DNA from 2 places in the Streptomyces sp. CA-210063 genome. Region 1 is predicted to be linked to the other one. Evidence: riboswitches for the same ligand, from Rfam matches in the RefSeq annotation. Region 1 holds a riboswitch; the other holds the start of a gene.
The links. Region 1 has a riboswitch for cobalamin ahead of JIX56_RS36235 (cobalamin biosynthesis protein). Riboswitches for the same ligand answer to the same signal wherever they lie in the genome.
Positions count from the first base shown of each region.

Region 2: it holds a riboswitch for cobalamin, as region 1 does, so the genes downstream of both, JIX56_RS14425 (ribonucleoside-diphosphate reductase subunit alpha) here and JIX56_RS36235 (cobalamin biosynthesis protein) in region 1, are expected to answer to the same signal.

Region 1 is NZ_CP102512.1:8,296,638-8,301,292, forward strand. It holds gene cobN (cobaltochelatase subunit CobN) at 1-248, opposite strand, end outside; gene JIX56_RS36230 (cobyric acid synthase) at 245-1,771, opposite strand; gene JIX56_RS36235 (cobalamin biosynthesis protein) at 1,768-2,727, opposite strand; cobalamin riboswitch at 2,826-2,969, opposite strand; gene JIX56_RS36240 (hypothetical protein) at 3,103-3,279, shown strand; gene JIX56_RS36245 (hypothetical protein) at 3,296-3,517, opposite strand; gene JIX56_RS36250 (inorganic phosphate transporter) at 3,549-4,655, opposite strand, start outside.
Region 2 is NZ_CP102512.1:3,377,466-3,382,120, reverse strand. It holds gene JIX56_RS14425 (ribonucleoside-diphosphate reductase subunit alpha) at 1-1,413, opposite strand, end outside; cobalamin riboswitch at 1,540-1,674, opposite strand; gene JIX56_RS14420 (GNAT family N-acetyltransferase) at 1,738-2,244, opposite strand; gene JIX56_RS14415 (nucleoside hydrolase) at 2,351-3,340, opposite strand; gene mctP (monocarboxylate uptake permease MctP) at 3,672-4,655, opposite strand, start outside.

The sequences.
Region 1 (4,655 bases):
GGCACGGCCTCGCCACCGAGCAGGACGGTCGGAATCCCCGACGCCTTCAGCTCGGCGAGCCCGTCCTCCCAGGCCCGCTTGCCCCCCAGCAGCCGTACGACGGCGATGTCCGCACCCTCGACGAGACCCGGCAGTTCGTCCGTCACATCCACCCGGGTCGGATTCCCGATCCGGTACGAGGCGCCGACCGCGGCCCTGGCCGCCAACAGGTCCGTGTCGGCGGTCGACAACAACAACACTGTGCTCATGCGGGCGCTCCCGGTGGAATGAAAGGCAGTCCTGTGGGCGTGCCCGACTCGATGAGCCGCCAGAGCGCGTCCGTGTCCGCGTGTTCCTCGATCAGATCGCCGAGCCGGTCCAACTGCTCCTCGCGCAGTGCGGCGAACGACGTGTCGGCGGCTGGCACGAAACGCCGCCCGGCGGCGGCCGCCACCTCGCGCAGAAAGGCCCGCCGGAACCCGTCCGACTCCAGCGACCCGTGCCAGTGCGTGCCCCAGGTCTGCCCGACCCGGCACCCGTCCAAGAAGGGGTCACCGCCGACGACTTCGGCGACCCCGTGATGGATCTCGTAGCCGTCGACCCGCTCCCCGAGGGCCTCCCCGACGGGCCGCGTCAGCGTCTTCTCCCGCGCGAACCGCACGCGGACGGGAAGGAGTCCGAGCCCTTCGACATGGCCTCGGCGGCTCTCGACCTCGTCCTCGATGTGCTCGCCGAGCACCTGGAACCCACCGCAGATGCCGAGAGTCGGCCGCCCCTCCGCGGCCCTGCGCAGGAGGGCGTCGGCGAGCCCCCGCTCCCGCAGCCACTCCAGCGCCCTGACCGTCCCCCGGGTCCCCGGCACGACGACGAGGTCGGCGTCGGCCAGCTCCTCGGCCCGGTCCACGAACCGGACGACGACACCGGGTTCGGCGGCGAGCGCGTCCACATCGGTGAAGTTGGACATCAGCGGAATCGCGCACACCGCGACCCGCAGCACGTCCTCCCCGACGGGCGGCGCGACATTCGACTCCCGGACCGTCCCCCGCAGCGAGACCCGAAGTCCGTCCTCCTCGTCGATCCCGAGCCCGTGCCGGAAGGGCAGCACGCCGTACGTGTGCCGCCCGGTGAGCCCGTGCAGCATGTCGAGCCCCGGCTCCAGCAGGGAGACGTCCCCCCGGAACTTGTTGACGAGGAACCCGGCGATGAGCGCCTGGTCCTCGGGGGACAGCAGCGCGAGGGTCCCGAAGAAGGACGCGAAAACCCCACCACGATCGATGTCGCCCACGACGAGCACGGGAAGCCCGGCATTCCGGGCGATCCCCATGTTGACGATGTCGGTCCGCCGGAGATTGATCTCGGCAGGACTGCCCGCCCCCTCACAGATCACCGCGTCATACGTGCCCCGCAACTCGGCGAGACAGTCCAGCACGGTCCCGAGCAGCCGCTGCTGCCGCCCGCCGTGATACCCACGCGCGCTCATCTCGCCCACCGGTTTGCCCATGAGCACGACCTGACTGCTCTGGTCGCCCCCCGGCTTCAGCAGCACGGGATTCATCAACGCCGTCGGCTCGACCCGACAAGCCTGCGCCTGCATCGCCTGCGCCCGCCCGATCTCGGCGCCTTCCCTCGTCACGAAGGAGTTCAGCGACATGTTCTGCGCCTTGAACGGCGCGACCTTGACCCCCCGCCGCACCAGCCACCGACAGATCCCGGCGGTGACGACACTCTTCCCGGCATCGGAGGTGGTCCCGGCGACGAGCAGTCCACCGCCGGTGGAACGACTGCCGCTCATGAGTCCCCCTCCGCCGGCTTCGCGAACCGCCCCCGCAGCACCGCCGCACCCGCACTGACCCCCAACGCCAGCCAACTCACCCGCCGGGACAACCGAGCAGCCCGCTCGATGTCCCCCACGGCCACGGCCCGCCCCTCCCCATTCAGCACAGGCCGATGCTCAACCCGCCCCCCATACGACAACGTGCCCCCCAACCGCACACCGAGCGCCCCCGCGAACGACGCCTCCACAGGCCCCGCATTGGGACTCGGATGCTTCCCCGCATCCGCCCGCCAAGCCCGAACGGCCCCCCGCGTATCCCCACCCGCGGCCGCGGCCAACACCGCGGTGAGCCGAGCCCCGGGCCACCCCGCCACATCGTCCAGCCGAGCCGAAGCCCACCCGTACCGCCGATAACGCGACGACTTGTGCCCGACCATGGCATCCAGCGTGTTGACGGCCCGGAACCCCACAAGCCCCGGCACCCCACCGACGGCGCCCCACACGAGCGCCCCCACCACCGCGTCCGACGTGTTCTCGGCGACGGACTCCACGACAGCCCGCGCGATCCCGTCCGAGTCGAGCGCCTGAGGGTCCCGCCCGCACAGATGAGGCAGCCGGGCCCGCGCGCCCTCGATGTCCCCGGCTTCGAGGAACCGCCCCACGGCCCGGGCCTCCCGCACGAGCGAAGTCCCCCCGACGACGGCCCAGGTGGCGGCACCGGTCAACGCCACGGAGGCGGCACGCGACGGCCGTACGGCGGACGCGGCGACGGCACCGAGCGCCGCAGCGCCACCGGCGCACACGACGGTGTGCAGCGCGCCCCACCCCCGGTGGTCCCGCCACAGCACCCGCTCCACGGCACCCGCCGCCCGCCCGAACGCGGCGACCGGATGCCCCCGGCGCGGATCACCGAGCAGCAGATCACCGAGGAGCCCGGCGGCGGCGCCGCACGCGAAGACGCGATCGGCACGCACGGGTTCAGCCGATCGCGGGGTCGGGCAGGGACCAGGTGCTGAAACTCAAGTGGCAGCCGCGCATGGCGATATGTCCTCACTCAGGGTGTCCACGCCCTGGTTCGACGAGACCGACGGCGAGAGTTCCTGGCTCCCGGGATGGTTCTTCCCCGGTGACAGTGGCGGGACCGCGCCGGAATCGCACCGGCTTCCTCTCCTGCCGTCGTACATGGCCCCGGCAGTCCACCACGCCCTTGGAAGACCCGTCAACTTGCTGTTGACCTGCGGTGGAACGGTGTGCTGAGCCCCACACCCGCTGAAATCCCGTCAGACGCCCGAATCGGCGGAGCGGGCGGATCGTGAAGTTGGGGGTGCTTTCCGTCGGGGGTGGGCGCCTTGGCCGCGCTTCTCGTACCGAGTGGTGAAATACACGGTCTCGTCTGGCTGGTGGTGACCGTACTCGGCGCCGCCGGGGCCGGCCTGTGGTGGGGGCCGACCCCGGTCACGGAACGGCTCCGGGTCCTGAACCGGGCGCTGGGGGAGGCTCGGCCCCAGCGCCCGCACCACCGCTGACGTGGGGTTTCCGGTCTCAGGTCATGATCAGGGAAATTCCGTACGCCACGGCCGCCGCGCACAGCGCGAAGCACACGTACGCCCCGGTGGTCGCGAGCGCCACCGAGTCGCCCCGGGTTGACGCTTCCTCCCGCTTGGAGAGGCCGACGATGCCCAGGGTGAAGAGGCCGACGAGGGCCACGGTGACCACGAGGCTGACTCCGAAGACGGAGCCGAGGGCTGCCCAGTCGATGTGCATGGTGGTGATCTTCCTCAGGGAGTCGCGGGGCTCAGACGGCGGGCGTCGGCGTGGGCGGGTTCGTCGAGGCCGTGGTCTCGGCGGCGGTCGCGGCCGCGGGGGCCGGAATGGTCGCCGTGAGGTCCGCGACCACCGGGCCGGCCGGCGGCGTCACCGCTGCCATCGCCGTGGTCACCACTCCGGGCGTCTCCTCGGCGTCGTTCACATTGGTGTGGTCGACCACCTCGCGGCGCGAGAGCACCCAGATGGCGGCGCTGGAGGCGATGAGGAAGACCGCGACGACGGCCGTGCCCCAGGTGCCGAAGGACGTGACCCACTCGGCGAGCGCGGCGACCAGCGCGGCGGCCGGCAGGGTCAGCCCCCAGGCGACGAACATCCGGGTCGCGGTCGACCAGCGGACCACACCGCCCTTGCGGCCGAGGCCCGCGCCCATCACGGCACCGGAGACCGAGTGCGTGGTGGAGAGGGAGAAGCCGAGGTGCGAGGAGGCCAGGATGACCGTGGCCGCGCTGGTCTGGGCGGCGAAGCCCTGCTGCGGCTGGAGGTCGGTCAGACCCTTGCCCATCGTGCGGATGATGCGCCAGCCGCCCAGGTAGGTGCCGAGCGCGATGGCCATACCGGCGGAGACGATGACCCACACCGGCGGGTCGGAGTCGGGTGCGAGGGCGCCGCCGGCGACCAGGGCCAGGGTGATGATGCCCATCGTCTTCTGGGCGTCGTTCGTACCGTGGGCCAGCGAGACCAGGCCCGCGGAGGCGATCTGACCGGCGCGGTAGCCCTTGCCGGAGGCCTTCTCGCTCGTGTGCTTCCCGAGCCCGTACGTCAGCCGGGTGGCGAACATCGCCGCGATGCCGGCGACCAGCGGGGCCGCGACGGCGGGGATCAGCACCTTGGTGACGAGGACGTCACCGTGCACCGCGCCCGCGCCGGCCGAGGCGATGGTGGCGCCGATGAGACCGCCCATCAGGGCGTGCGAGGAACTGGAGGGGAGCCCGACGAGCCAGGTCAGCAGGTTCCAGAGGATGGCGCCGACGAGCGCCGCGAATATGACCTCTGGCTGTATGCCGGACTCGTCGACGAGCCCCTTGGAGATGGTGTTGGCGACCTCTATGGAAAGGAACGCGCCGACAAGGTTGAG
Region 2 (4,655 bases), 4.9 Mb from region 1:
GTCGACGAACGCGCCCAGGTTCACCGAACCCAGGTTGCAGACCGCCGTCTCCCCGTCGTCCGTGACCTCCAGGATCTCCGTGCAGAGGTTGGAGGAGTGGACGACATGGCCCGGCTCGGCCGTCTGGTTGGCCGTGCGGTTGGCCGCGTCCTTGAAGGTCATCCAGCCGTTGCCGGTCTGCGCGAGGGTGCGCATCATACGGCCGTACAGATCACGGGCCGGGATGGTCTTCTTCGCCAGGCCGTTCGCCTCCGCCTCGCGGTACGCGGTGTCGAACTCCTCGCCCCACAGGTCGACCAGCTCGGGCACATCGGCCGGGGAGAACAGGGACCACTGCTCGTCGGCGTTCACCCGGCGCATGAACTCGTCCGGGATCCAGTGCGCCAGGTTCAGGTTGTGCGTACGCCGGGCGTCCTCACCGGTGTTGTCGCGCAGCTCCAGGAACTCCTCGATGTCGGAGTGCCAGGTCTCCAGGTAGACCGCGGCCGCGCCCTTGCGCCGGCCGCCCTGGTTCACGGCGGCCACCGAGGCGTCCAGGGTCTTCAGGAATGGCACGATGCCGTTGGAGTGCCCGTTGGTGCCCCGGATCAGCGAACCGCGCGAGCGGATGCGGGAGTACGACAGACCGATGCCGCCGGCGTGCTTCGAGAGGCGGGCCACCTGGTGGTAGCGGTCGTAGATGGAGTCCAGCTCGTCCAGCGGGGAGTCGAGGAGGTAGCAGGACGACATCTGGGGGTGGCGCGTGCCGGAGTTGAAGAGGGTGGGGGAGGAGGGGAGGTAGTCGAGGCGGCTCATGAGCCTGTAGAGCGCGGCGACTTCGTCGACGGCACGGACGGTGTCGTCCTCGGCGAGGCCGGCGGCGACGCGCAGCATGAAGTGCTGGGGCGTCTCGATGACCTTGCGGGTGATCGGGTGCCGGAGCAGATAGCGGCTGTGCAGGGTGCGCAGGCCGAAGTAGCCGAAGCGGTCGTCGCCGGCCGGGTCGATCAGGGCGTCGAGACGCCCGGCGTGGACACGCGTGAACTCCGCCGTGCGGTCGGCGACGAGGCCTTCACGGTGGCCCACCGCGATGGACTCTGTGAACGTCGTGACGCCCTGCGAGGCGGCCTCGGCGCGGATGCCGATGGCCAGCAGCCGGGCGGCCAGCTTCGCATAGGCGGGGTCCTCGGAGATGAGGCCCGCGGCCGCCTCCGTGGCCAGCTCGCGCAGTTCCACGGCCATTTCGGCGGAGGCCGCACGCGAGGACCGGCCGCGCAGCGCGGCGGCGGCGACCCTGCCGGGGTCGGCGTCGGGGAGGTCGGCGGTCAGCTCGGTCAGGGTCCGCAGCAACGCGGTACCGGGACCGTCGGTCTCCGTCGCCGGGGCGGCTGAAGCCAGTTCGGCTGAAACCGGGTCGGCTGGCGCGATGGTCACGTGGGGGCTCTCCCTCGCTGAAGCAAGGGGCCTTGCGGAAGGCAGGCAGCAGCACACGAGCGCACCGGGGCGTCGCGTCCACCGGCCCATTCCACGAGGCCCGGACGTCAGGGCACCCGGACCGGACGGCCGGGCGCACTGTCGGCAGGTGTTCGGACTGAACAGGCGTGCGCGATGGAGATGAACGCACGCAAGTACACCGTTGCGGGACAGTTCCGGATTCGCACCGGATTCCCCTGCGACGACAGCGAGCATGAGCATACATCTAGTGCCGAGGCGCGGCGCCACCCCCACATGTTGTGTCGCATTCGGTTTCCCAGGGTGTCAGAGCGTCAACTCGTAGGTGATCAGCGTGAGGTCGAAGAGGTCGGGGAGGGGCTTCCAGTCGCGCTCGGGTGTGCGAGCGAAGCCCAGGCGTTCGTAGATGCGATGGGCGGCGTGCATGGTCCGCTGGGTCGACAGGACGACGCGTGCACAGCCCTCCACGGCCCGGGCGCGCTCCAGACAGGCCCGTACGAGCGCCTCGCCGGCACCCCGCCCACGCGCTTCCGGAGCGACTGCCAGCATCCGTATCTCGGCCTCTCCCGCACGGGCGATGTCGGCCATGGGGCCGCCCGCCGGGACGAAGGTCACCCCGCCGAGCACCCGGCCGTCCGCCACCGCCACGAGCACCTCGGCCGCGGCGGCCCGCTTCGCCACGTCACGCAACTCGCACAGATACTCGTCGCTCTCTCCGAAGTCCAGCAGTCCGTCGCCGAGGTAGGCCTGTGCGGTGATCTCGCCGAGCGTGGCGTACTCGTCGGGGGAGATCTGCCTGATGGTGATGTCCATGGCTCGCAGTCTGCCGCAGCGGTGGGAAAGCGGGTCCGAGGTTTTCCACAGGGGCGACGACTTGTCCGATGATCAGCCAGGTGCCGCCGCTCGGCAGCGAACCCGCTCAGCCCACCGCAGGCCACCGCGGCAGCGTCGCCACGAAGTCCTCGCTGAAGTCGCGGGTGCCCGGGCCCAGGGCGACGCGGCCGGTGGCGCGCAGGCGGGCGGTCAGGGCGGGGGACTCGGAGTAGTAGACGCGGCGGGCGGCGGCCGGGACGAACACGGTCTGGCCGCGCGTGAGTTCGCTCGCGCACTCCACGACGACGGCGCCCTCGGCGGCCTCGACGAACGCCTCGTCCCCGCAGACCCCCACGGCCAGCGGATCGTGCAGCGGGCAGGTGCCGTCTCCGCCGTGGCGGGTGTAGGCGTCCATGTAGGTGCGCATGAGCCGGGCGGCGAGGGCCGTGCCCGGGCCCGCGGCCTCCAGCGCGGCGAGGTCCGCGGGGCGGAACAGCCAGCGGTGCGAGGCGTCCAGGTCGACCATGGTGAACGGGATGCCGGAGGAGAGGACGATCTCGGCGGCGACGGGGTCGGCCCAGATGTTGAACTCGGCGACCGGGGTGAAGTTTCCCGGCACCTGGGCGGCGCCGCCCATGAACACGAACTTGCCGACGCGGCGGGCGAGGTCCGGGTCCTCCAGCAGTGCGATGGCCACGTTCGTGAGCGGGCCGGTGGCGCATACCGTCAGCTCGCCCTCGTACTCCCGGGAGAGCCGCAGCAGGGCCTGCGCGGACGATTCCGTGGGGTGCGGGGCCGACGAGTCGGGGAGGGTTTCGTGGCCGAGGCCTGCCGGGCCGTGGAAGGCGGAGGCCTCTCGGTAGGGGAGGCGGGACAGGGGGCGGCCCGCGCCTCGGTGTACCGGGACGTCGGCGTCGATGCGTAGGGCTCGGGCCAGGGCGCGGGCGTTGGTGTAGGTCGCCTCGGCGGGGAGGTTGCCGCCGACCGATGTGTAGGCCTTGAGGTCCCAGAGGCCGGTGCCGAGCAGGTACTGCAGGGCTACGGCGTCGTCGATACCGGGGTCGCTGTCCAGGACGATCGGTGTGCGGGCGGTCACATGGCCAGCGTAACCGGATGTCTTTCGCCCCCGCCGCCCCTACCCGTCCCATCCCAGGGGCTGCGCCCCTTCGACCCCCATCCGCGGGTCCGGTGGGGCTTCTCGCGCAGTTCCCCGCGCCCCTGAAAAGCAGGGGCTGCGCCCCGTGCTTTTCGGCCCGCAGGGGCCGTGTCTTTTCAGGGGCGCGGGGAACTGCGCGACCAGCCCCCACCCACCCGCACCCGACATCGCACCCCCTCGGGGTCGAAGGGGCAGCGCCCCTGGGGATGGGACGGGTAGGGGCGGCGGGGGCGAGGAAAGGCCCCGCGCCGCCCCGGAACCCGGCGACGACCTAGTGGCTCGCCCCCGCCGTCGCCGGCGGCAGTTCCACCTGGACGCCCGCGTCGCCCGCGTCCGCCGTGTAGTCCTCCGGCTTGGTCTCGTCGATGCCGTCGGGGGCCTTGGCAGCCCGCAGGACGAAGGTGAGGACCACCGTGACCACGAGGTTGAGGACGAAGGCCGTCAGGCCGATGTAGCCGATCTCGCCGATCCCGGGGATCTCCGCCGAGGAGCCGCCGAAGTGCTTCTGGGTGGGGGAGGCCACGCCGTACGCGGCGATCGTGCCGTAGAGCATGCCGACCGCCCAGCCGGCGATGAGGGCCCAGCGGTGGAACCAGCGGGTGAACAGGCCGCCGACGAGGGCCGGGAAGGTCTGGAGGATCCAGATGCCGCCCAGGAGCTGGAAGTTGATGGCGACCGTCTTGTCCATGGTGAGGACGAAGGCCAGCGCGCCCACCTTCACCAGCAGGGACACCAGCTTGGAGACCTTGGTCTCCTGCGCGGGCGTGGCGTCCGGATTGATGAAGTCCTTGTAGATGTTGCGGGTGAAGAGGTTCGCCGCCGCGATGGACATGATCGCCGCGGGGACCAGCGCTCCGATACCGATGGCGGCGAAGGCGACGCCCGCGAACCAGTCGGGGAACATCGTCTCGAACAGCTGCGGGATGGCGAGCTGGCCGTTCTGCACCTGGATCCCGGCCGCGATCGCCATGAAGCCCAGCAGGGCGAGCAGGCCCAGCATCAGCGAGTACAGCGGCAGGATCGTGGTGTTGCGGCGGATGACCTCGCGGCTCCTGGACGACAGCGTCGCCGTGATCGAGTGCGGGTACATGAAGAGCGCCAGCGCCGAGCCGAGGGCCAGCGTCGCGTAGGTCCACTGGTTGGCGTCGCCCGGGACGAGCGCGCCGCGCGGCTTGTCCGTCGCCGGGTTGGTCTGGCTGTACGCCTCGCCCGCCTTGGCGAAGATGTCGTCGAAGCCGCCGAGCTTGATCGGGAT